Regions from separate parts of the Streptomyces sp. NPDC045846 genome, predicted to be linked through region 2. Evidence: predicted binding sites of a transcription regulator. Region 2 holds the regulator's gene; each other region holds the start of a gene.
What was found. The regulator HrcA, encoded in region 2, represses chaperone genes, less so after heat shock. The targets are predictions, from matches to a motif close to TTNGCACTCNGNNNNNCNGAGTGCNAA.
Positions count from the first base shown of each region.

Region 1 (6,323 bases), on a different contig from region 2:
AGGCGATGACCGACGACGCGGAGAACAAGGCCCTCCTCGCCCTCGGCGGCAACACCGCCGCCCACACCGGCACCGGCGGCGGGCCCACCCCGACGCCCACGCCCACGCCGACCCACTCCGGTCAGCCCTCCACTCCCCCGGCCTCCCCCAGCCCCAACCCCGGGCCCACCGGCCAGGGCGGGCGGAACCAGCCGGGCGACCCGCACGCCGGCGGCGGTCTCGCCAACACCGGCACCCAGATCGCCACGATCGCGGCCGCCGCCCTCGCCCTCCTAGCCGCCGGAGCCGGACTCGTCTGGCTGCGACGCCGCAGGAACAGCCTGGGATAGCACCCGGCAGCTGACGTCCCGTCAGTGCCCTGTCGTCGACCTCACGGAAGGGGTGCCGCCCACCGGCGGTGCCCCTTCCGCGCTGTACGTGCCCGCCAGTACGGACACCAGCCGCAGCGCCATGTCCAGGTTGCAGCGACCCAGGTCCACCAGCGGATACAGCACGTGGCCCGCACACGTCAGCGGGTCGATCCTGAGGGACGGCAGCACCACCCCGGACCGCGTCAGCACCTCCCGCAACTGCTCGACGGCGTCCTCCGTCGCCCGCACCCTCTCCTCCGCCGTCAGCGCCATGTCCCTTGCCTTCCGCTCCACCGAGTGTGTCGATTACCTCACCCAGCGTGTCCGATGCGGGCTAGCCTGACTACTGTCGGCGATCCAACAACCCCGCGTGTCCAGGGAGTTGCGCATGCCAGGACCGAAGAACCTCGACCCCTCCTCCTCTCCTCGCGCCCTCCTCGGCGCCGAACTCCGCTTCGCCCGCGAGAAGGCCGGGCTCACCCAGGACGAACTCGGTCAGCCCCTCTTCGTCTCCGGCTCCTTCATTGGCCAGCTCGAAGCGGGCACCCGCCGCATGCACCTCGAATACGCCCGCCAGATCGACAAGATCCTCGGCACCAACGGCTTCTTCACCCGCAACTGCGTCGCCGCCGCCAAGTCCAAGTACCCCGATCACTTCGCCGAAGCGGCCGAGGCGGAGGCCATCGCCACCACCATTCGCGAGTACGCGCCATCACTGATTCCGGGCTTGCTTCAAACGGAGGCCTACGCGCGGGCTATGTTCCGCGCGGGTCATCTCACAGCGCCTGAGGAGTTCATCGACGAGCTCGTGGCCGCTCGATTGGCACGCGCCGAGCTTCTGACCGATCCAACAAAGCCCCTGATGTGGGCCGTGCTTGACGAGGCCGTGCTGCGGAGGAAGGTAGGCGGGTCGGCCGTGATGGCGGAGGCGTTGGCACATGTGGCCGCACTGGGAGCCCGTCACCGCGTCATCCTCCAGGTTCTGCCGTTCGCCGCGGGTGCTCACATGGCCTTGGGAGGCGGCCTCAAGCTCATGGCCTTCATGGACGCACCTCCCCTGGCATACATCGAAGGCCTGGGAACCGGCCAGCTGCTGGACGACCCAGCCAGGGTCACCCATTACGAACTGACCTACGATTTGGTTGGGGCCAGCGCACTCTCACCACAACAATCCCTGGCCCTGATCGAATCGGTGGCGGAGGATTACGCCCATGAGGATCAGCCCTGAGTACGACCTGAGCAAGGCCACTTGGCACAAGTCGAGTTACAGCGGTGCAAGCGGGGGCGACTGCCTTGAGGTCGCCCGCTGGCAGAAGTCCAGCTACAGCGGCGGCGAGGGCGGCAACTGCCTTGAGGTCGGCCACTGGCGCAAGTCCACGTACAGCGATGCCAGCGGCGGCAACTGCCTTGAAGTGGCCGACGGGCACAGCGAGTTCGTGCCTGTTCGCGACTCGAAGAACCCCGACGGGCCCGTCCTCGTGTTCCCGGCCGCCGCCTGGTCCGCGTTCATCGACGACGTACGCGCCTGAGTCAACCGGTGTAGCGGCGGGGCCCGAGGCACTCAAGTCCCGGGCCCTGCCCGCTACTTGGACGCCTTCACGGTTATGTCGCCGTTGCTGGTGGCCAGGTTCAGCTGGTGGGTGGCGGTCGGGGCGTCGGGTATCGCGAGCTTCGTGCTGCCGCTGCTGGTCCGGGCCGTGACGTGGTACGGGGCGGACGGCGCGGTCACGGTGATGCTGCCGTTGGAGGTCTGCGCCGTGACGTCCTGCACGGTGTCGGGTGTCAGGGAGATCGAGCCGTTCGACGTGCGGGCCGTGACGCCCGTGCCCTTCAGGCCGGTGCCGCTGATCGAGCCGTTGGTGGTGCCTATGTCGACCGGGCCCGTCGCCCCGGACACCTTCACGTCGCCGTCCTTCGTGGAGACCTTGACCTCACCGACCGAGGACAGGCTCAACGTGCCCTCGGTGCTCGACCCGGTCACCGGGATTCCGGCCGGGACGTCGACCGTGTAGTCCACCGAGCAGTGGCCCGAGCAGCCTTCGAGCACCAGCACGCCGTTCTCGACGTGGTACGTCGTGCCCTCCGGCTTCGTCTTTTCCCGGTAGTTGACCTCGCGGTGCACCGACACCTTGTCGAGGCCCTTCTTGCCGCGCACCCGGAAGCCGTCCGATTTTCCGTCGAGGCGCACCGCGGTGATCTTTTCCTTGACCGTGGCGTCGTCCTTGAACGTCTTGTCGTCCAGCGGGCCGCACGCGCCCAGGGCGCCGACCGCCAGCGCGGTCAGGGTCACGGCCGCGAGGGTGCGGGTCCGCAGTCGTGTGGTGCTCATGAAAGTCCCCCGAAGGTGTGCCAGTTGGGGCCGCTCTCGCCCCCCTCCGGACACCAAATTAGCCCCGCCACCAGGCCTCGCACCATGGAGCCAGCACCCGTATCGACCTTCGCGTTTCCGTACCCCACGGTTCGGAACCCCGAAGTTCCGGGCCCCGGAAACGCCCGAGGGCGGCACCCCCGCAATGGGGGTGCCGCCCTCGGCGTACAACCAGGATCTACCGAGCCGGGGCTCAGAAGTCCATGTCACCGCCCGGCATGCCGCCCGGAGCGGCCGCGGCGGCCTTCTCCGGCTTGTCGGCGATGACGGCCTCGGTGGTGAGGAAGAGCGCCGCGATGGAGGCGGCGTTCTGCAGCGCGGAGCGGGTGACCTTCGCCGGGTCGATGATGCCCTCGGCGATCATGTCGACGTACTCACCCGTGGCGGCGTTCAGACCGTGGCCGACGGCCAGGTTGCGCACCTTCTCCACGACGACGCCACCCTCGAGACCACCGTTGACGGCGATCTGCTTGAGCGGGGCCTCCAGGGCGAGCTTCACGGCGTTGGCGCCGGTCGCCTCGTCACCGTCGAGCTCAAGCTTCTCGAACACCGCGGAGGCCTGGAGCAGGGCCACGCCACCACCGGCGACGATGCCCTCCTCGACGGCCGCCTTCGCGTTGCGAACGGCGTCCTCGATGCGGTGCTTGCGCTCCTTGAGCTCGACCTCGGTGGCCGCGCCCGCCTTGATGACGGCCACGCCGCCGGCGAGCTTGGCGAGGCGCTCCTGGAGCTTCTCGCGGTCGTAGTCCGAGTCGCTGTTCTCGATCTCGGCGCGGATCTGGTTGACGCGACCCTGGACCTGGTCGCTGTCACCGGCACCGTCGACGATCGTCGTCTCGTCCTTGGTGATGACGACCTTGCGGGCGCGACCGAGCAGGTCGAGACCGGCGTTCTCCAGCTTGAGGCCGACCTCCTCGGAGATGACCGTGCCGCCCGTGAGGATGGCGATGTCACCGAGCATGGCCTTGCGGCGGTCACCGAAGCCCGGGGCCTTGACGGCGACGGACTTGAAGGTGCCACGGATCTTGTTGACGACCAGGGTCGACAGGGCCTCGCCCTCGACGTCCTCGGCGATGATCAGCAGCGGCTTGCCGGACTGCATGACCTTCTCGAGGAGCGGCAGCAGGTCCTTGACCGAGCTGATCTTCGAGTTGACGATCAGGATGTACGGGTCGTCGAGCGACGCCTCCATACGCTCCATGTCGGTGGCGAAGTACGCCGAGATGTAGCCCTTGTCGAAGCGCATGCCCTCGGTGAGCTCAAGCTCGAGCCCGAAGGTCTGCGACTCCTCGACGGTGATGACGCCTTCCTTGCCGACCTTGTCCATCGCCTCGGCGATGAGCTCGCCGATCTGGGTGTCGGCGGCGGAGATGGAGGCCGTCGAAGCGATCTGCTCCTTGGTCTCCACGTCCTTGGCCTGCTCCAGGAGGGCGGCGGAGACGGCCTCGACGGCCTTCTCGATGCCGCGCTTCAGGGCCATCGGGTTGGCGCCGGCGGCGACGTTGCGCAGACCCTCGCGCACCAGGGCCTGGGCGAGAACGGTCGCGGTGGTCGTACCGTCACCGGCGACGTCGTCCGTCTTCTTGGCGACTTCCTTGACCAGCTCGGCGCCGATCTTCTCGTACGGGTCCTCGAGCTCGATCTCCTTGGCGATGGAAACACCATCGTTGGTGATCGTGGGGGCGCCCCACTTCTTCTCGAGGACGACGTTGCGGCCCTTGGGGCCGAGGGTGACCTTGACGGCGTCGGCGAGCTGGTTCATCCCGCGCTCGAGACCGCGCCGTGCCTCCTCGTCGAACGCGATGATCTTGGCCATGTGAAGTGGTCCTCCCGGACAGGGGTGGCGTTCTTCGTGGATCGCGCCGGTGCCCGCGACGGACGGCCTGCAGCCCTTGTGGTTCCTTGCCCCACCCGGTCTGCGGGCCTCACTGACCCGATCCAAGTTCTGTCACTCTCACTCGGAGAGTGCTAAGCCCAATGATTAGCACTCGGCACCTGCGAGTGCAAGCGAGTCTCTTGAACCGGGGGGCTTTGGCTTGGCGGTGCCGCCCGGTGTCGGCGGGGGCTCCGCCCCCGCGCCCCGGCTCCTGACGAAGCCGGTCTTTCGTCGGCGGGCCGCGCGGCGTTGCTCGCGCCCCTTTCAGGCCGTTCTTCGCCCGACCACCGTGCGTGGCTGCTCGCGCCGTTCCCCGCGCCCCTATCAGGCCGTCCCGCGCCTGACCACCATGCGCGGTTGCTCGCGCAGTTCCCCGCGCCCCTATCAGGCCGTCCCGCGCCTGACCACCGTGCGCGGTTGCTCGCGCAGTTCCCCGCGCCCCTATCAGGCCGTCCCGCGCCTGACCACCGTGCGTGGTTGCTCGCGCAGTTCCCCGCGCCCCTTAACCCGATGTCGGCCTCGCGTCGTGCGTGGTTGTTCGCGCAGTTCCCCGCGCCCCTTGAACCCCCTTCGATCTGCGGACCGTGCCCGCTTCTCGCGCCGTTCCCCGCGCCCCTTGACCCGATCTCGGCCTCGCGTCGTGCATGGTGACTCGCGCAGTTCCCCGCGCCCCTCAACCCCCTTCGCCTGCGGACCGTGGTCGCTTCTCGCGCAGTTCCTCGCGCCCCTGGCGGTACTGGGGGGCGGGCCGGTGCTGGCATCTTTAGCCTGTCCGGCGTTTGAGGACGAGCGCCGTTCAGGCGCGAGCGGGGGTGTGGGGGCGGAGCCCCCGCCGGGGGTCGAGGGGCGGAGCCCCTCAAGGGGGTCTGGGGCGCAGCCCCAGGGCTCAGCACATCCAACCCCTGCGCAACGGGCGGGCGGGTGGGCAAGCGCCCCCGGGGTTTGGGGCGCAGCCCCAGGGTGCGGAACCATCCAACCCCGCACAGGGCAAGCCCCCCGGGCCTGGGCGGAGCCCCAGGGGTGCGTGAAGGGGGCCACCCTTGGGGTGGCCCCCTTCATGCGTGCGTGCGTCGGTGGCCGATCGCGCCGAGATCAGACGGCGAGCTTGACCATGTCCGCCTGCGGACCCTTCTGGCCCTGCGAGATCTCGAACTCGACTCGCTGACCTTCTTCAAGGGTGCGGTAACCGTCCATCTGGATCGCGCTGTAGTGGACGAAAACATCCGCACCACCGTCGACCGCGATGAAGCCGTACCCCTTCTCCGCGTTGAACCACTTGACGGTGCCCTGAGCCATGCCTAACTCCCCTATTACTGGCCCTTGCACGGGACCACACTTCGCGGACCCGGGTCAGACCTCCACCCTCCGACAGGAGAGGGTGTGCGCCGGAACGCGTCGACCGCGGCTGAATGTATCTGCCCAACTGCCCTCTGCAACAGGTCAATCGGACGAGAATTCCGGGCACACGCAGTGAACGGAATGCCATGAATTCAGCATTCCGGGGCAAGTCGGGCCGGGCAAAGCGCACTTAAGGCACAAAGGACACACACACTTTGACCTCATGTTGTCGCGTTCTCATATGCACTTGGCACGGGAAGCGAAGGCGCTTCCCCAACTGTACCCCGCTCAACCATGCTGAATTGCCCCCTCCGCTTCTCGTGCGGAGGGGGCAACTCTGCGTACAGACGGCGTTAAACGGCGCGGCGGTTCAGCCGCCCGCGACCGCCGG
Region 1 covers NZ_JBWKKJ010000014.1:53,538-59,860, reverse strand. Annotated here, with positions in the region: gene AC07F3_RS32795 (LPXTG cell wall anchor domain-containing protein) at 1-329, shown strand, start outside; gene AC07F3_RS32790 (hypothetical protein) at 351-623, opposite strand; gene AC07F3_RS32785 (helix-turn-helix domain-containing protein) at 739-1,578, shown strand; gene AC07F3_RS32780 (DUF397 domain-containing protein) at 1,562-1,879, shown strand; gene AC07F3_RS32775 (DUF4097 family beta strand repeat-containing protein) at 1,933-2,679, opposite strand; gene groL (chaperonin GroEL) at 2,912-4,534, opposite strand; gene AC07F3_RS32765 (cold-shock protein) at 5,687-5,890, opposite strand; gene AC07F3_RS32760 (MoaD/ThiS family protein) at 6,303-6,323, opposite strand, start outside.
Region 1: groL (chaperonin GroEL) is a predicted target of HrcA. The motif match lies at 4,664-4,690, and genes of this name have one in related genera.

Region 2 (6,323 bases):
GCGGTGTCCTGGCCTCCCGCGACAACTACGCGGACATGGTCGTCGAGGAGATCCGGCTGGCCCGCAAGGTGCTTGGCGAGGACCCGCGCCCGGTGCGGACCGTCTTCGTCGGCGGCGGCACGCCGACCCTGCTCGCCGCGGCCGACCTGGTGCGCATGCTGGCGGCGGTGCGCGACGAGTTCGGGCTCGCCGAGGACGCGGAGGTCACCACCGAGGCCAACCCGGAGTCGGTGGACCCCGCCTATCTCGCCGAGCTCCGGGCGGGCGGCTTCAACCGGGTCTCCTTCGGCATGCAGAGCGCCCGGCAGCACGTCCTGAAGGTCCTCGACCGCACGCACACGCCGGGCCGCCCCGAGGCGTGCGTCGCCGAGGCGCGCGCGGCGGGCTTCGACCACGTCAACCTGGACCTGATCTACGGCACCCCGGGCGAGAGCGACGACGACTGGCGGGCCTCGCTCGACGCGGCCGTCGGCGCCGGGCCCGACCACATCAGCGCGTACGCCCTGATCGTCGAGGAGGGCACCCAGCTCGCCCGCCGCATCCGGCGCGGCGAGGTGCCGATGACGGACGACGACGAGCACGCGGACCGGTACCTCATCGCGGACGAGGTGCTGGGCGCGGCCGGGTACTCCTGGTACGAGGTCTCGAACTGGTCCACCACCGAGGCCGGACGCTGCCTGCACAACGAGCTGTACTGGCGCGGGGCGGACTGGTGGGGCGCCGGGCCGGGGGCGCACAGCCACGTCGGCGGGGTGCGGTGGTGGAACGTGAAGCACCCCGGCGCCTACGCGGCTGCCCTGGCCTCCGGCCGCTCGCCCGGGGCGGGTCGGGAGGTCCTGGCGGGGGAGGACCGCCGGGTGGAGCGGATCCTGCTGGAGCTCCGCCTGCGCGAGGGCTGCCCGCTGGACCTGCTGCACCCCGCGGGCCTCGCGGCGGCCCGCCGCGCCGCGGAGGACGGCCTCCTGGACGCGCCCTCCTTCGCCTCGGGGCGGGCCGTGCTGACCCTGCGGGGGCGGTTGCTGGCGGACGCGGTCGTACGAGCCCTGGTCGACTGAGGCCCACCACTCCGCCAACCGCGGGGCCCCGCGCCCCCTCCACCCCGGGGGCCGTGCACGCCCGCTCACGCAGTTCCCCGCGCCCCTTAACCCCGTTCTGTCCGCGGGCCGTGCGTGGCTGGTCGCGCAGTTCCCCGCGCCCCTAAAACCCGCTCTTCTCCGCAGGCCGTGCGGGGTTGCTCGCGCAGTTCCTCGCGCCCCCAACCCCGATGCCGTCCGTCGACCGTGCCTGGTTGCTCGCGCAGTTCCCCGCGCCCCTAACAGCACTGGTGCTGGCCTGCATGGGCATCTTTAGCCCGTCCGGCGTTTGAGGACGAGCGCCGTTCAGGCGCGAACGGGGTCTGGGGCGGAGCCCCAGGAGCGCACTTCAACCCCCGGAGGGTCTCGGGGAGGGGCGGGGTGGGGGCTACGGCACGGTCACGAAGTCGATCAACCGCTCCACCGACCCCAGCAACGACGCGTCGAGATCCCGGTACGACGACACCCCGGACAGGATGCGCGCCCACGCCGCCCCCGTGTTCTCCGGCCACCCCAGCGCCCGGCACACCCCCGTCTTCCAGTCCTGCCCCCGCGGCACGACCGGCCACGCCGGGATCCCCACGGACGCCGGTTTCACGGCCTCCCACACGTCGATGTAGGGGTGTCCGACGACCAGCACGTCGGGGTGGGTGACGGACGCCGCGATGCGGGACTCCTTGGAGCCCGGGACCAGGTGGTCGACCAGGACGCCGAGCCGCGCGTCCGGCCCGGGGGAGAACTCGGCGACGATCGCCGGAAGGTCGTCGATGCCCTCCAGGTATTCGACGACCACGCCCTCGATGCGCAGGTCGTCGCCCCACACCTTCTCGACGAGCTCGGCGTCGTGGCGCCCCTCGACGTAGATCCGCCCCGCCCGGGCGACCCGGGCCCGCGCGCCCGGCACGGCGACCGACCCGGAGGCCGTGCGGGTGGGGCGTACGGGCGCCGACGCGGAGGGGCGTACGAGCGTGACCACCTTGCCCTCCAGGAGGAACCCGCGCGGCGCGAGCGGGAAGACCCGATGCTTGCCGAAGCGGTCCTCCAGGGTGACCGTCGGGCCCTCGGCCGTCTTCTCGCAGCGGATCACGGCTCCGCAGAATCCCGTGGAGACCTCCTCGACGACGAGGTCCGTCTCGGCAGGCACCTCGGGAACAGGCGCCTGCTTCTTCTTCCAGGGCGGGGTGAGGTCAGGGCTGTAGCTGCGCATGGGCCTCATTATTGGGGTCGGCCGGGGGTCCGGGGGTTGACCCCCGGGGGATGCAGCCAGGGCGGGGTGAGGTCAGGGCTGTAGCTGCGCATGGGGCTCATTATTGGGGTCGGCCGGGGGTCCGGGGGCGGCTCCCGGGGGATGCGGTCAGGGTGGCGGGGGCAGCCCGGGGGTGAGGGCCCCCGGAAGCGTGGCTGTTACGACTGGCCGAAGCGCGCGGCGAGTTGGTCCCGCTGGGCGCGGACGAACGCCGTGTCCACCACCGCCCCGTGCCCCGGCACGTACACCGCGTCCTCGCCGCCGAGCGAGAGCAGCCGGTCCAGGGCGGCGGGCCAGCGCGACACCACCGCGTCGGAGCCAGCCTGCGGCTCGCCCGACTCCTCGACCAGGTCGCCGCAGAAGACGATCTCGGGCGAGCCGCCGCTCGCCGGGACCAGGAGCGCGAGGTCGTGGCCGCTGTGCCCGGGGCCGACGTTGGCGAGCAGCACCTGACGGCCGCCCAGGTCCAGCGTCCACTCGCCGCTCACCGCGTGGTGCGGCACCACCAAGAGATCGGCCGCCTCGGCGGCCTCCCCGGCGGGCACCCCGTGGCTCACCGCGTCCGAGCGCAGCTCGTCGCCCCCCAGGGCCCGCTCGATGCCGACCGCCCCGTACACCTCGGCGCCGGAGAAGGCGGCCGTGCCCAGAACGTGGTCGAAGTGGGGATGGCTGAGCGCGATGTGGGTCACACGGCGGCCGAAGAGGGCCTCCGCCTGAGAGCGGAGTTCGGCGCCCTCGCGGAGCGTCGCGCCGGTGTCGTACAAGAGGAGCGAGCCCGCGCCGGCCACCAGCGCGGCCGTGGCGTCCCAGCGCGGCAGGCGCCTGCGCCCCACCCCGTCACCCAGCCGCTCCCAGCCGAACTCTTCCCAACTGACGTCCATGACGCGACGCTATCCGCAATCGACCGGCGTCGCCGCACGGTAGCGTGGTCGGCCGCCCTTGCTAGGGGCGTACCGGTCGGCCGTACACTGGCCGGGGGATTGCTGGCACTCGAACACAGTGAGTGCCAAGAAGACGGCTACTGGAGGTGTGCGCGATGCTCAGTGAACGCAGGCTCGAGGTGCTGCGCGCCATCGTCCAGGACTACGTCGGCACCGAGGAGCCGGTGGGGTCCAAGGCCCTCACCGAGCGGCACGCGCTGGGGGTCTCCCCGGCCACCGTGCGCAACGACATGGCGGTGCTGGAGGAGGAGGGCTTCATCGCCCAGCCCCACACCAGCGCCGGCCGCATCCCGACCGACAAGGGCTACCGGCTCTTCGTCGACCGGCTCGCGGGCGTCAAGCCCCTGTCGTCGCCGGAGCGCCGGGCGATCCAGAACTTCCTGGACAGCGCGGTCGACCTGGACGACGTCGTGGCCCGTACGGTGCGGCTGCTGGCGCAGCTGACCCGGCAGGTCGCGGTGGTCCAGTACCCGTCGCTGACCCGCTCGACGGTGCGGCACGTGGAACTTCTCTCACTCGCCTCGGCCCGGCTGATGCTGGTGCTGATCACGGACACCGGCCGCGTCGAGCAGCGCATGGTGGACTGCCCGGCGCCGTTCGGCGAGGCCTCGCTCGCGGACCTGCGGGCCCGGCTCAACGCACGGGTGGTGGGGCGCCGCTTCGCGGACGTGCCGCAGCTGGTGCAGGACCTGCCGGAGTCCTTTGAACCGGAGGACCGAGGAACCGTTTCGACGGTCCTCGCCACCCTCCTCGAAACCCTGGTCGAAGAGACCGAGGAGCGGTTGATGATCGGCGGCACCGCCAATCTCACCCGCTTCGGACACGACTTCCCGCTGACCATCAGGCCGGTGCTGGAGGCGCTGGAGGAGCAGGTCGTGCTCCTCAAGCTGCTCGGCGAGGCCAAGGAATCGGGCATGACCGTACGCATCGGGCACGAGAACAACGCCCACGAGGGACTGAACTCCACGTCCGTCGTATCGGTCGGCTACGGTTCCGGCGGCGAGGCGGTCGCCAAACTCGGCGTGGTCGGACCGACCCGCATGGATTACCCCGGAACGATGGGAGCGGTACGCGCAGTGGCACGTTACGTCGGACAGATCCTGGCGGAGTCGTAAGTGGCCACGGACTACTACGCCGTACTCGGCGTGCGCCGCGACGCATCACAGGACGAGATCAAGAAGGCCTTCCGGAGGCTCGCGCGGGAACTCCACCCCGACGTGAACCCCGACCCGAAGACCCAGGAGCGGTTCAAGGAGATCAACGCCGCTTACGAGGTCCTCTCCGACCCGCAGAAGAAGCAGGTCTACGACCTCGGCGGGGACCCGCTGTCGTCGTCGGGCGGCGGCGGGGCCGGCGGCTTCGGCGCGGGCGGCTTCGGCAACTTCTCGGACATCATGGACGCCTTCTTCGGCACGGCGTCGCAGCGCGGACCGCGCTCGCGGACCCGCCGCGGCCAGGACGCCATGATCCGCCTGGAGATCGACCTCAACGAGGCGGCCTTCGGCACCACCAAGGAGATCCAGGTCGACACCGCCGTGGTGTGCACGACCTGTTCGGGCGAGGGAGCTGCCCCCGGCACCTCCGCGCAGACCTGTGACATGTGCCGCGGCCGCGGCGAGGTGTCCCAGGTCACCCGGTCCTTCCTGGGCCAGGTCATGACCTCGCGGCCCTGCCCCCAGTGCCAGGGCTTCGGCACCGTGGTGCCCACCCCGTGCCCGGAGTGCGCGGGCGACGGCCGCATCCGCTCGCGGCGCACCCTCACCGTGAAGATCCCGGCCGGTGTCGACAACGGCACCCGGATCCAGCTCGCGGGCGAGGGCGAGGTCGGCCCCGGCGGCGGCCCCGCCGGCGACCTGTACGTGGAGATCCACGAGCTGCCGCACGACGTGTTCCAGCGCCGGGGCGACGACCTGCACTGCACGGTCACCATCCCGATGACGGCGGCGTCGCTCGGCACCAAGGTGCCGCTCCAGACCCTGGACGGCATGGAGGAGGTGGACATCCGCCCGGGCACCCAGTCCGGCCAGTCCATCCCGCTGCACGGCCGCGGCATCACGCATCTGCGCGGCGGCGGCCGGGGCGACCTCATCGTGCACGTCGAGGTCCTCACGCCCAGCAAGCTGGACCCCCAGCAGGAGGACCTGCTGCGCCAGCTGGCCAAGCTGCGCGGCGAGGAGCGCCCCACGGGCCAGTTCCAGCCCGGCCAGCAGGGCCTGTTCTCCCGCCTGAAGGACGCGTTCAACGGCCGGTAGGCCGTGAAGAGGGGCCACGGGGTGTTCCCCGTGGCCCCTCTTCGTCGTTCGGGCGCGTTTTCCGCCGTCCGCAGAGCGGAATCCAGCCGTCCGGCGCGCGCGGCCCGCGCGCGAGGTGGCCGGACTCACCCGCCCCGGGCGGAAGAGGCGATTCGGTGCGAGAGCTACGTCGTGGCACGATGCGGGCATGGCTTTGACCGATCTCTGCCGGTATCCGATCGTGCAGGCGCCCATGGCGGGCGGCGCCTCCGGTCCGGCGCTGGCCGCGGCCGTCTCCGAGGCCGGGGGGCTCGGCTTCCTCGCCGCCGGGTACAAGACCGCCGACGGCATGTACCAGGAGATCAAGCAGGTGCGGGGGCTGACGAGCCAGCCCTTCGGAGTCAACCTGTTCATGCCCCAGGACCCGCACACCGACCCCGCCGCCATCGAGGTCTACCGCCACCAACTGGCGGGCGAGGCCTCCTGGTACGAGACCCCCCTGGGCGACGCCGACTCCGGTGGCGACGACAACTACGAGGCCAAGCTGGCGATCCTGCGCGAGGACCCGGTCCCGGTCGTCTCGTTCACCTTCGGCTGCCCCGAGCGAGCGGTGCTCGACGCCTTCGCGAAGGTGGGCACGTACACGATCGTCACGGTCACCACGCCCCAGGAGGCGCAGGCCGCGCAGCGGGCGGGGGCCGACGCGGTCTGTGTGCAGGGCGTCGAGGCGGGCGGCCACCAGGGCACCTACCAGGACGATCCGCAGGTCGGCGGGGCCCGCATCGGACTGCTCGCGCTGATCGGCCTCGTCCGGGAGGCGGTCCAGCTGCCG
Region 2 covers NZ_JBWKKJ010000002.1:532,687-539,009, forward strand. Annotated here, with positions in the region: gene hemW (radical SAM family heme chaperone HemW) at 1-1,055, shown strand, start outside; gene AC07F3_RS07290 (DUF3097 domain-containing protein) at 1,462-2,280, opposite strand; gene AC07F3_RS07295 (MBL fold metallo-hydrolase) at 2,478-3,200, opposite strand; gene hrcA (heat-inducible transcriptional repressor HrcA) at 3,356-4,375, shown strand; gene dnaJ (molecular chaperone DnaJ) at 4,376-5,512, shown strand; gene AC07F3_RS07310 (nitronate monooxygenase) at 5,700-6,323, shown strand, end outside.

Region 3 (6,323 bases), on a different contig from region 2:
CGGTCGTGAGCAGCAGGGAGGCGATGGAGGCGGCGTTCTCCAGGGCGGAGCGGGTGACCTTGACCGGGTCGATGACGCCGGCCTTGACCAGGTCGCCGTACTCGCCGGTGGCGGCGTTGAAGCCGAAGCCCTTGTCCAGCTCGCTCACCTTGGAGGTGATGACGTAGCCCTCGAGACCGGCGTTCTCGGCGATCCAGCGCAGCGGCTCGACGACGGCGCGGCGGACGACCGCGACACCGGTGGCCTCGTCGCCGGACTTGTCGAGGTTGCCCTCCAGGACCTTGGCGGCGTGCACCAGGGCGGAGCCACCACCGGAGACGATGCCCTCCTCGACCGCGGCGCGGGTCGCGGAGATGGCGTCCTCCAGACGGTGCTTGCGCTCCTTGAGCTCGACCTCGGTGGCGGCACCGACCTTGATCACGCACACGCCGCCGGCCAGCTTCGCGAGGCGCTCCTGGAGCTTCTCGCGGTCCCAGTCGGAGTCCGTGGCCTCGATCTCGGCCTTGATCTGGTTGACGCGGCCCTCGACGTCGGCGCTGTTGCCGCCGCCGTCGACGATCGTGGTGTCGTCCTTGGTGATGGTGACGCGGCGCGCGGTGCCGAGCACCTCGAGACCGGCCTGGTCCAGCTTGAGGCCGACCTCTTCGGCGATGACGGTCGCACCGGTGAGGGTGGCGATGTCCTGGAGCATGGCCTTGCGGCGGTCGCCGAAGCCCGGGGCCTTGACGGCCACGGCGTTGAACGTGCCGCGGATCTTGTTGACGACCAGGGTGGAGAGCGCCTCGCCCTCGACGTCCTCGGCGATGATCAGGAGCGGCTTGGAGGCGCCGGCCTGGATGACCTTCTCCAGGAGCGGCAGCAGGTCCTGGATCGAGGAGATCTTGCCCTGGTTGATCAGGATGTACGGGTCGTCGAGGACGGCCTCCATACGCTCCTGGTCGGTGACCATGTAGTGCGAGAGGTAGCCCTTGTCGAAGGCCATGCCCTCGGTGAACTCCAGCTCCACACCGAAGGTGTTGGACTCCTCGACGGTGATGACACCGTCCTTGCCGACCTTGTCCATGGCCTCGGCGATGAGCTCGCCGATCTGCTTGTCCTGGGCGGACAGCGCGGCGACGGCGGCGATGTCGGTCTTGTCCTCGATGGGACGGGCGGTCGCGAGGAGCTCGTCGGAGACGGCCTTGACCGCGGCGTCGATGCCCTTCTTCAGGGCGGCCGGGGAAGCACCGGCGGCGACGTTGCGCAGACCCTCGCGGACCAGCGCCTGGGCCAGCACGGTCGCGGTGGTGGTGCCGTCACCCGCGATGTCGTTGGTCTTGGTCGCCACCTCCTTGACGAGCTGGGCGCCCAGGTTCTCGTACGGGTCGTCGAGCTCGACCTCGCGCGCGATGGTGACACCGTCGTTGGTGATGGTGGGGGCGCCGAACTTCTTGTCGATGACGACGTTGCGGCCCTTGGGGCCGATCGTCACCTTGACGGTGTCGGCAAGCTTGTTGACGCCGCGCTCAAGGGCGCGACGGGCGTCCTCGTCGAACTTCAGGATCTTCGCCATGGGAGCGGTTCAGCCCTCTCGAAAACTCGGGTTAATGACACTGCGCCCCTCGCCGCCCGGCAATCAGCGGGGTGACCAGGGGCGCAGCTCTCAAAGCGTTTCGCTTCGAAGAAGTACTTCGATGAATTGCTTCGGTGAATTACTTCTCGATGATCGCGAGCACGTCGCGAGCCGAGAGGACGAGGTACTCGTCGCCGTTGTACTTCACCTCGGTGCCGCCGTACTTGCTGTACAGCACGACATCGCCGACCTTGACGTCGAGCGGCAGGCGCTCGCCGTTCTCGAAGCGGCCCGGACCCACGGCGAGGACGGCGCCCTCCTGGGGCTTCTCCTTCGCGGTGTCCGGAATGACCAGGCCCGAGGCCGTGGTCTGCTCGGCGTCGAGCGGCTGGACCACAATGCGGTCCTCGAGCGGCTTGATGGCAACCTTGGAGCTGGCGGTCGTCACGATCCGGTCTCCCCCTTCGGAGATCTCACGGGGTTAACTGTCTGGGGTGGCGACCAGGTGGATCCGTCGTCGCGGGTGCCGGACCTGCCCGTCGCTGTGTTGGCACTCTCCGGTGGGGAGTGCCAGAAGCGAGACTAGGACGGCGATTAGCACTCGGTCAAGCGGAGTGCCAATCTGCCACCGCCGCGGCGGACGCCGGCGGGGCCCGGGCCCGCCTGTGTGACCCTGGACGGCATGCGCATTCTGGTCGTCGAGGACGAAACCGGGCTCGCCGACTCGCTGCGTCGGGGCATCTCCGCCGAGGGGCACTGGGTCGACGTCGCCCACGACGGCCACCGCGGCCTCGACCTCGCGCTCACCGGCGGATACGACGCGATCGTGCTCGACCTGATGCTGCCGGGGCTCAGCGGTTATGAGATCTGCCGCCGCATGCGACGGCTCGACGACCTGACGCCGGTCCTGATACTGACCGCCAAGGACGGCGAGTACGACGAGGCCGACGGCCTCGACTCGGGGGCCGACGACTACCTGACCAAGCCGTTCTCGTTCGTGGTGCTGCTCGCCCGGCTCCGGGCGCTGGGCCGCCGGACGGGAGCCGCGCGCCCGGGCCCGCTCCAGGCGGGCGACCTCACCCTCGACCCGGCGGCCCGGCGCTGCCGGCGCGGCGGGCGCGAGATCGAGCTGACCGCGCGCGAAGTGGCCGTGCTGGCCTGCCTGATGGCCGAGCCGGGCCGGGCCGTCGCCAAGCAGCACATCCTCGACGAGGTCTGGGACAGCGCGGCGGGCCCCGACGGCGGGATCGACCCGAACATCGTCGAGGTCTACGTCTCGTCGCTCAGGAAGAAGATCGACTCTCCGTTCGGCCGCCGCTCGATCCTGACCGTGCACGGAGTGGGCTACCGGATGGCCCCCGATGGCGGCTGAACCGCCGCGCTGGGCCCGGCGGCCGCTGCCCCGGACCGTGCGCGGGAAGGTCGCCGCGGCCGCCGCCCTCGCGATGGCGCTGCTGCTCGCCGCGGGCGGGATCTGGCTCTACATCGTGCTGCGCTCCAACCTCCTCGACAACACCACGGGCCGCACCGAACTGGCCGCCCGCAAGGTCGCCGCCCAGGTCGACGCGGGCACCGCACGCGAGCTGCTTCCGCCGCCGGACGGCGGCGTCGACCTGATCATGGTCCTGGACGAGCGGGGCCGGGTGACCGCGGCGAGCCAGGAGACCGCCGCCGCCCCGGAGGAGCTGGCCGGATTCCGGCCGCCCGAAAGCCAGGACTCGGCGTCCCGGACCCTGAACGACCAGGGCCGCCACGAGGTCGCCGTCGTCGTACGCGCCCAGCTGCCGGGCGGCCCCGCGAGCTATGTGTACGGGATGACCGTGCTCAGCGACGTGGACGACGCGACCGGCGCCATCGCCTGGGCCCTGCTCGCCAGTGCCCCGCCGCTGATCGCGCTCGCCGCGGCCATCGCCTGGGCCGGCACCGGGCTGGCGCTGCGCCCGGTGACCTCGATCCGCACCGAGCTCGCCGAGGTCAGTTCCCGCGAGCTGGACCGCCGGGTGCCCGACCCCGGCGGCGCCGACGAGATCGCGCTGCTCGCCCGGACCGTGAACGCCACCCTGGACCGGCTCGAAGCGGCCCACGTCCGCCAGCGCGAGTTCGTCGCCGACGCCTCGCACGAGCTGCGCAACCCCATCGCCGCGGTCCGCTCGCGGCTCGAAGTCGCCCTCGCCGCACCGGACTCGGCCTCGGTGCGGGCCGCGCTCGACGACACCGAGCGGCTCCAGCGGATCGCCGCCGACCTCCTGCTCCTGGCCCGCCTCGACGCCCACCCGCAGCCCCTGGCCGAGCCGGTCGACCTGGCGCTGCTGGCGGCCGAGGACACCGCCCGCCGCCGTGGCGCCCGGGTCCCGGTGGAGCTGCTGGCCGACGCTCCCGTGCCGGTGCGCGGCGACCCGGCGCAGCTGGAGCGGATGCTGGCCAACCTCGTCGACAACGCGGTGCGCCATGCCCGTACGGCGGTACGGGTGCGGGCCGCCCGCGAAGGCCCCGACGCGGTCCTCGTCGTCGGCGACGACGGCCCCGGCGTCCCGGCCGCCGACCGGTCCCGGATCTTCGAGCGCTTCGTCCGCCTGGACACCGCCCGCGCCCGGGAGAGCGGCGGCACCGGGCTCGGGCTCGCCATCGCCCGGGAGATCGCGCGGGCGCACGGCGGTGAACTGTCGGCCGGGGCGGGTCCGGGCGCGACGTTCACGGTGCGCCTGCCGGGGCGGTTCTGAGGCGGCGCGGTCCACGGGTGCGGGCGTACGGGTTCTGAAGGCGTCTTCAGGACTCTCAGGATTCCTTCAGCGCCATGGGCCCAGCATCGGTCGGCGTGAGCCACCGTCGAATGAGCCGCAGCCGAAGGACCAGCCGCCGCAGGAAGCGCTCCGGCCCGGTGCGCCTGGTGCGCGCGTTCGCCGTCGCCGCCCTCGTCCTGGTGCTGTGCGCGCTGGCCGGCGGCTGGTACCTCTACCGCGATCTGGCCGGGAGCATCGGCACCTCGCACGCGCTCGGCGACGACGCGCCCAAGTCGGTGGGCGGGGACACCAACATCCTGCTGATGGGCCTGGACAGCCGCAAGGACCAGAACGGCGAGGACCTGCCGCCGGAGGTGCTCGACAAACTGCACGCGGGCAGCGGCGACATCGGGGGCTACAACACCAACACCCTGATACTGCTGCACGTGCCGGCCGGCGGCGGCAGGGCGAAGGCGTTCTCCGTGCCCCGCGACGACCTCGTCGACATCCCGGGCCACGGCCAGGACAAGATCAAGAAGGCGTACGGCCTGGAGAAGGCCCGTACCGAGGAGAAGCTGGCGGCCCAGGGCGTCACCGACCGGCGGAAGCTGGAGACGGCGGGCCGCGAGGCGGGACGCCGGGCCGAGATCGAGACCGTGCGCGCCTTCCTCGGCGTGCCGATCGACCACTTCGCCGAGATCAACCTCGCCGGGTTCTACCACCTGGCCGACGCCCTGGACGGGGTGACGGTCTGTCTGAAGAAGCCGGTGAAGGACCGGTACTCGGGGGCCGACTTCCCGGCCGGGAAGCAGACCCTCGACGGGCAGCAGTCACTGGCGTTCGTACGGCAGCGGCACGGGCTCCCCGGCGGCGACCTGGACCGTACGCGCCGCCAGCAGGCCTTCCTCGCCTCGGCGACGCACAAGCTCGACTCGGCGGGCACCTTCACCGACCCGGTCCGGCTGCTGAACCTGATGAACACGGCCAAGCAGGACCTCGTCACCGACAAGGGCTGGGACCTGCTGTCCTTCGTCAAGCAGGCCAAGAACCTCTCGGGCGGGAACGTGGAGTTCACGACCCTGCCGATCGAGCGGTTCGCCAAGCACCGGGGCGAGGACGTCAACATCGTCGACCCCGCGACGATCAAGCGGCTGGTCGCCGAAGGCATCGCGCCGGTGCGCTCCACCCCGCCCGCCGCGCCCCAGGGCTCGCCGGGGCCGGGGCCGAGGAGCAAGGCACCCGAGCCGGGCGGTGCGGCCATCGACGGCGGCGGCATCCCGTGCGTGAACTGACCGGGCCAGGCGCTCCGGTGTGCTCAGAGGTAGTCCTCCAGGCGGCCCACCGTGAAACCCTGGGCCTCGATCTCGTCGAGGATCCGCGCGGTCAGCCGGGTCGCGCCCGCCTCCCCGCCCGCGCCGGGGCCCGGCAGGTGGGCCCGCACGATGTCGCCGGGCCGCAGCCGGTGGGCTCCCTCGGCGTACCGCAGGCCGTCGGCCGTCATCGTGGCGCGGGCCAGCACGACCGCCGTGACCCCGCACTCGCGCGCGACGCGCAGGGTGGTCGCGTCGTAGGCACCGTACGGCGGCCGGAACAGGTGCGGGCGGGTGCCGAACCGGGCGGCGAGCCGGTCCCGCTGGCCGCAGATCTCCGCGCGTTGCGCCGGGTGGCCCAGGGTGCGCAGGTCGGGGTGGTGCAGGGTGTGGTTGTGCACCCCGGCGCCCAGCGCGCGCAGCGCGTCGACGCGGTCGTAGCCGGGCGCGGACACGCTGTCGGTGAGGAACAGGGCGATCGGCAGCCTGAGGTCGCGGACCATGCGGGGGAAGTCGGGGTCGGCGCCCGGCCCCCCGTCGAAGGTCAGGAAGACCACGTCGGAGCGGACCGGGACGCGGTCGACGACGAAGGGCAGCGCGGGCCGGGCGCCGGTCGGGCGCGGGGCGGGCGTGAACGGCGCGGCCAGGCCCCAGCGCCGGGCGGCGGCGGCCCGGGCGTCGGGGCCGGCCCGCGGCACGACCTTCTGCGCGGCCTTGCGCCCGAGCCGCTGGAACGGGTCG
Region 3 covers NZ_JBWKKJ010000018.1:62,059-68,381, forward strand. Annotated here, with positions in the region: gene groL (chaperonin GroEL) at 1-1,552, opposite strand, end outside; gene groES (co-chaperone GroES) at 1,692-2,000, opposite strand; gene AC07F3_RS36010 (response regulator transcription factor) at 2,235-2,924, shown strand; gene AC07F3_RS36015 (sensor histidine kinase) at 2,914-4,272, shown strand; gene AC07F3_RS36020 (LCP family protein) at 4,368-5,564, shown strand; gene AC07F3_RS36025 (polysaccharide deacetylase family protein) at 5,588-6,323, opposite strand, start outside.
Region 3: groES (co-chaperone GroES) is a predicted target of HrcA. The motif match lies at 2,147-2,173, and genes of this name have one in related genera.